Regions from separate parts of the Pleurocapsa sp. PCC 7327 genome, predicted to be linked through region 1. Evidence: riboswitches for the same ligand, from Rfam matches in the RefSeq annotation. Region 1 holds a riboswitch; the other holds the start of a gene.

Region 1 (3,416 bases):
TGACTCAGAAGATACGGGAGTCACTCCAGCAATCAAGGGTAGTAATAATGTGACCCTAAAAACAGGTGCTAAAGTCGTCTGTTTGCACACTAATTCTTCAGGTTCGACGGTTAAAGCGGTAGAAGCAGAAATTGACGGACAATCTTATCTATTTACGGGAGATATTATCGTCCTTGCCTGCGGCGCAATTAATTCAGCAGCATTGTTGTTGCATTCTGCCAATGAAAAGCATCCTCAAGGATTGGCAAACAGTTCCGATTTAGTGGGACGCAACCTGATGAAACACCTAATGACGGTAATTTTACAACAATCACCCCAGCCTAACTCTGGATTATTTCAAAGAACCCTCTACATTAATGATTTCTACTGGGGTGATGATAATTTTAATTACCCTATGGGTCACATTCAAAACTCAGGAGGTATTCTGCAAGATGTGATCTTTTCCGAGTCGCCGCCGATTTTATCCGTTGCAGCTAAATTAATGCCTGGATTTGGTTTGAAGCAGTTAGCCAAACGTTCTCTTGGTTGGTGGTTGCAAACGGAAGATTTACCCAATCCCAACAATCGGGTTACACTTAAAGGTTATAAATTATATCTAGATTACACTCCCAACAACCTAGAAGCACACGATCGCTTATTATATCGTTGGCAAGAAGTTTTAAAAGCTACGGATAAACAATCTCGTGGAATTCATCCCTATGGTAGTATTCCGATTCAAGTAGTGGCGCATCAATGCGGTACTTGTCGCTTTGGCAAAGACCCCAAGTCTTCAGTGTTGGATCTCAACTGTCGCACCCACGATCTCGATAATCTTTATGTGGTCGATAGCAGTTTCTTTCCTTCTAATGCTGCGGTGAGTCCTGCTTTAACGGTTATTGCTAATGCTTTAAGAGTAGGTGAGCATTTAATTGAGCGATTAAAGTAGCTGGATCTTAAATTCTGGCGAGTTAGAAAAATCATGAAAAAACCTTGATTCAAACCAGTTGTAAAAAAAACGATCGTGTGTTAGCGTGATAACTATGTATTGGTTCTAGTAAGGAGCAGTTACTAGAGGTAACGGGGAAAGTTCGGTGTAAATCCGACGCTGTCCCGCAGCTGTGATGAGATCGAGTTTAAATCTCTCAGTCAGAATGCCCGCCAATATTGAAATCACTTGCAAAACAATCTGCGAGGTACAGATGTTAAAAAGATTTTTATTGTCAAAAATCACAGCACCCCCACCTACTGTTTTCTGGCACTACAAAAGTTAAAAATTAAAGCAAGATAGCTACTTAGACTTGCTTGAAAGCTGTGTTTGATAAGCCAATTTGTTTTCTCTATCTCAAGTAGAAAGACGTAGTATTTTTGTGCATAGACGTAGAGAAAAGGAAGACAGCTTTTAGTTAATCTGACTCAAATGTTTGGATCGATCGAAATATGCGATCGCACCGATAAAAAAGGTGTATAAATGGTTATTTTATCCACATTTTTGACATGAAAAATCGACACGCAATTCTTGTCTGTTCGACTTGCGCTAGCGTCTGGCAGGATGGAAAAAGAGTAGGGCACAGTGGGGGTCAAAAACTCTTAGAAGAATTAACCCAACAGTCTCAAAATTGGTCGCACGCATCTAAATTTACGATTCAGTCAGTAGAGTGTATGAATGCTTGTAATAATTCCTGCGTTATTGCCTTTACTGCACCTGGTAAGTTTACTTATCTATTTGGCAATTTAAATCGCGATTCTAATTCATGTAATGCCATACTGAAATGTGCCAATTTATATTTTCAAAAATCGGATGGCATGATGCCGTGGTCGGAACGTCCTGACCCTTTAAAAAAGGGAATTATAGCTCGAATTCCTAATTTTATTTAGAACAATCGGTAAGAAATAATATTACCGTTAAAATTTCAGAGTTTAGGGTGCGATCGCTTCCGAACTCTAGCCAACTGTCTTGTCAATTTTTAGGAGAAACGATGAAGATTTCGACAGCAACATTAGGATATCCTCGTATCGGTAAAAACCGCGAAGTCAAGAAAGCACTAGAAGCTTTTTGGAGTAGAAAAATTGATGCAGAATCATTGCAAAAAACTATTCGAGAAGTAGAAGAAAAAAACTGGAAAACTCAATTAGAAGAAGAGATCGATCGCATTGGCATTGGCGATACCACTCTCTACGACCACGTATTAGATTGGACAGTCCGTTTGGGATTAATTCCTAAAAGATTTCAACCATTTGAAGGATTAGAAAGATACTTTGCAATGGCGCGAGGGAAAGAAGGAATTACAGCGCTGGAAATGACCAAATGGTTCGATACCAATTATCATTACCTCGTTCCAGAAATTAGTTCGGATATCTTACCAGCAGATTTCAACGACTTTTTAGAAACTATCGAGCGCGCTCAAAATTTACTAGATAAAAAAGCGACCCCAATTATTCTAGGACTTTCGACTTTGTTGCGTTTGAGTCGAGTAGAAATTAATATCGATGAAGCTATAGAAAAATTACTTCCTCTCTATGTCGATCTACTCACGGAAATTAAAAACATGGGCATAGAAGAAGTTCAAATACACGAACCCGTTTTAGTTTTGAGCGATGCCGTTTCCTTAAAACAACAGTTTCAAACGATTTACAATCGATTGGCTTCCATTGGAATTTTCATTAATCTCGTCACCTACTTCGATGACTTAGGAGAAACCTATCCCTGGGTAATAGATTTACCTGTCGCAGCAATTAGTTTAGATTTCACCCGCGGACACAATTTAGATTTGATTAAAACTTACGGTTGGAATCATGATAAACGATTGGGAGTTGGCATTGTCGATGCCAGGAATATCTGGCAAATTCGTACCGATCGAGTTCTCCCTTTGTTATCAGAAATTAAAACCCTAATTCCCAATATTTCTATCCAACCATCAGCTTCTTTACAGTTCGTTCCCTATGATGCCAAACGAGAAAAACAACTGCCCGAACCGTTACGAAATGTTTTGAGTTTTGCCGAACAAAAACTCCAAGAAGTTAAATTCTTGTCACGAACAATAGGGGGAGAAAATACGAGAATCGAACAAGACTTAACAGAGGAATTAATTGATACGAACTGGGAAGCTTTTACACAGTTTAGTCCAGCGAATACATCCGTTCGAGAAAAACTAAAAAACCTCAAACTTGACGATTTTCAACGTACCTTATCTTATCAGGAACGACAATCGGTACAAGTTTCTCTTCCCCCTTTCCCAACGACGACGATTGGTTCGTTTCCCCAAACCCCTGAAGTGCGACAACTGCGAGTTCGCTACAAGAAAGGCGAGATGACTAAAGAGGAGTATCAAGCTGCTATTGATGCACAAATTGCCCACTGTATCCAACTCCAAGAAGACATTGGCATTGATGTCCTCGTTCACGGAGAGTTTGAGAGGACTGACATGGTGGAATTTTTC
Region 2 (3,416 bases), 1.4 Mb from region 1:
CCGCTAGAAAAATTAGCTCGGCTCAATCCTCAACAGACAGATTACACGATCTTGCTTGCTCAGGCAAAACAGCAGGTCGGCGATTATGAAGGAGCCATTGCTGCTTATCGCAATATTTTAGCCTCTCAGCCTACAGATATCCAGGCTTTAAAAGGAGTAACCGATCTCTTGCTGGCACAGAATCGCGGGGGGGAAGCCGTTTCTCTGGTGCAAAAAACTTTAGTTGAGGCAATTAAAGATCGAGCAGCTAAAACTGATTCTGTTGAAGCTGTTAATGTTACTTCGCTTCAGTTACTATTGGGAGAAATCTATATCGAGCAGGAGCGCTATTCTGAGGCGCTTGCTGTTTACGAGCAAGCGATAAAATCAAATGGGGAAGACTTCCGTCCCTTGCTAGCTAAGGCGTTAATCTTACAAAAACAAGGCAAGAACGCAGAAGCCGAACCGATCTTTGACAGAGCAGTTGCCTTGGCTCCCGTCCAGTACAAAGATCGAATTAAAAAGATGGCTCTAGGAGCATCGGATTCAGAGAAAAAAGCGCAGACAAATTAAAAGTCTTTTCTATTTTCTCCCGATGAACTCGGCGGAGCGGCATCGTCCGATACAACCTCGATATACTGATTCTCCATCAAGAAAGCTCCTCGCGCAAAACGAACGCCCCAATAGCCTCCCGGACGACGATCTATAACAGTGCCTTCTTCTCCGATTTCCAAGATATCGGAGGGACGCAGCATCGGCATAGGTTCTGCCGTCTTTAGATAAGGCGGTCGAGCAATCAATCGAACTTTACTGCCAACAGTAATGTCTTTCTCTGTCATGAGTTCTTAGTCATTGGTCATTTGTTCTTATATTAATTACTGTACGGGCGGGTTGAGATTATTGCTAAGCAAAGAACTCGATCGCGCTGACAATTAAACCTGCCCCTACTAATAACCGAACTAAGGAGCTTGCCAAATTTTATTGTGATATTGTTCTAGATTGGCATAGGGATCGGGAGTAGGGCTATCGTGGTGGTGATGGTGATGGTGGTCGTGTCCGTGACTGTGACTGTGGTTGAGCGCTGCTAGGCGAAACTTACACATTTCGCAGTTCATTTGGACTTGTCCCAGTTGGGTTTCAATTTCTCGTTCTCTGAGTAGTTGCAGCAGTTGGGTCTGAATTCCCATTTCTGGCAAGCACGCGATCGCAATGTCGGGATATTTTTCTTGCTGTTGGTTGGTAATATCAAAAATCTTTTTTACCAATGCCCCAGTAAACAAGAAATAGGGTAGCACGATAATTCGCTTCGGCTGGTATAGGCGAGCGCGGCGAAAACCCTCTTCCAAGCGGGGATGAGTAATCCCGATAAAACATGTTTCTACCGTTTGATAGCCGCTGCCTTCCCAGAGAACTCGCGCCATTTTATAAACATCCCCGTTAGCATCGGGATCGCTAGAACCTCGTCCTACAAACAGCAAAACCGTTTCCGAACGAGGAATATTTCTGGGGTTGCGTTCTGGTTCGTCCAGGAGCGCTAAACGCTTTTGCCACAGTTCTAAAATACTGGGAGTAATGCCAAAATGACGACCGTAGTAAAACTTAAGTTGGGGATGGCGCTGTCGTGCCCGATCTAATTCATTGGTAACGTCAAACTTATTGTGTCGCGCTGCAAATAAGAGAATTGGAAGGGCTGAAAGTTCTGTAAATCCCTTCTCTATGCAAAGATCGACTCCCTGTTGAATTGTTGGTTCGGTAAGCTCTAAGAAACAAGGCACCACAGGACGCGAAGGATCTAAATTTTGATAAGCTGAAACAAAATCCAGAAACGCTTGTCTTCCTTGCGGATCTCTCGTCCCGTGACCGATTGCGAGTAATGGACGAGCGATCGGTAAGGCTGGTAATTGAAGAGAAAAAGTATCTGAGTCAATCTGTGCCGTTGATGAATGAGAAGTTTCTAACAAATTTAATCCTTTTCCCGTGCGACGCAGGAAGTAGAGTGGACAAAGGAGCAGATAGGCATTCTGGCTTATAGAAATCAAAAAAACGCAGTTTTATTCAATTTCTAATCACAGTTGCGGCACAGCGCCAGGATCGCACTGGACTTTCCCCATACTACCCCAAACTCATTCATAATACTCGATCGTGCCTTGGCTTGGAATGCAGGGGAGGGGGAATTCGCCCATCAATTATCCATAACTTTTTTGAGTTGAGCTATCCACATATCTGGTGGATTCGAGTAGTAATCGATTTTCTCAACCCGATAGCAACAAGAATTGGTTCCCTTCGACAAAATCAACTCGTCGCCACATTCGATTCCTTTCCCAGATCCTGTCATGTAGCCCTCATTTTCTTCATCAATGGATTCAAAAATATAGTTTTCTCCCCAAACTAATTTCGTGTAATTATGGGTTTTGGGCTTGCGCTTCGCTCCCTGAGAAAATATTTTAATTTTTGGTTTACCAATAAAACAAGCAACAATAGGATTTTCTTGCATCGTCACAACTCTCTAACGAGCGGGAAACTTGGGTATGAGAAAAAAGGGTCGATCGCTCGTCAGCAGAATCGAGCAATAAAAAATTAGTCACTCGATGCGCGATCGCCCTGCTCTTAGTTTTCCCTTTTTTTCTTTGGAATTACATAACCAATGATAGAAATCAAGGAAATTTATCATGCAAGGTTTGGTTATTCCAGGCTAGCGGGAGTTGCTCAAAGTGTCATATGCAAAAAAAGCGCCAATAGCCAGCAAAACGCCGCTAAATCTCAGGAAAAGTTGGGAAAGCTACCGCTTTCATAGTTATATTAAATCCGGTTAGACAACCACAAAAAAGGAGTGCGGCCAACAAAAGTCGCGAGCTTCCAACTCGTACTATCTTATGGCTAATCAAACGGATTTGATATTACCGGGCAACGACTCTGAATTCTGTATTTTTAATGGCATCCTGGCATGACAAGTGAGTGCGTAAGTCCTATCGCTCTAACTACTCGCCTCGAACTTGCTTCATCGCCTCTGCTGTCTTAGCGCGATCTAACTTCAGCACCAAAACCGCTAAAGGCGGCAAACATAGATCGAGAGAATAGGGAAAATTATGAAACGTCCATTCATCCGTCCATTTACCGCCTAGATTGCCCATATTGCTCCCGCCGTACTTGCGAGCATCGCTATTAAATAGTTCGGTGTAGAATCCCGGTTCGGGAACGCCAATGCGGTAGTGACTGTGGGGTTGTGGCGTAAAATTACAAACCGTCACGACAAACTCGGTCGGATTTTTGGCGCGACGAATAAAGGAAACAACGCTATGGCGATTGTCGCTACAATCGATCCACTGAAATCCTTCTTGCTCGAAATCGCGAGTGTAGAGCGCGGGTTCGCTCTTGTACAGGGCGTTGAGGTCGGCAAAAAACTGTTTCAGCTTTTGATGGGGTTCGTATTGCAAAAG

What was found. A riboswitch is a leader RNA that binds a small molecule or an ion and turns the genes downstream of it on or off. The one in region 1 is predicted to bind cobalamin.
Region 2: another riboswitch for cobalamin. It lies ahead of PLE7327_RS12345 (sirohydrochlorin chelatase); the one in region 1 lies ahead of PLE7327_RS06245 (DUF1636 domain-containing protein).

What each region holds. Positions count from the first base shown of each region.
Region 1 covers NC_019689.1:1,392,562-1,395,977, reverse strand. The annotation lists gene PLE7327_RS06250 (GMC oxidoreductase) at 1-925, shown strand, start outside; cobalamin riboswitch at 1,009-1,157, shown strand; gene PLE7327_RS06245 (DUF1636 domain-containing protein) at 1,474-1,854, shown strand; gene metE (5-methyltetrahydropteroyltriglutamate--homocysteine S-methyltransferase) at 1,956-3,416, shown strand, end outside.
Region 2 covers NC_019689.1:2,785,276-2,788,691, reverse strand. The annotation lists gene PLE7327_RS12355 (lipopolysaccharide assembly protein LapB) at 1-552, shown strand, start outside; gene sipA (regulatory protein SipA) at 549-818, opposite strand; gene PLE7327_RS12345 (sirohydrochlorin chelatase) at 939-1,940, opposite strand; cobalamin riboswitch at 1,973-2,132, opposite strand; gene PLE7327_RS12340 (hypothetical protein) at 2,162-2,473, opposite strand; gene glgB (1,4-alpha-glucan branching enzyme) at 2,958-3,416, opposite strand, start outside.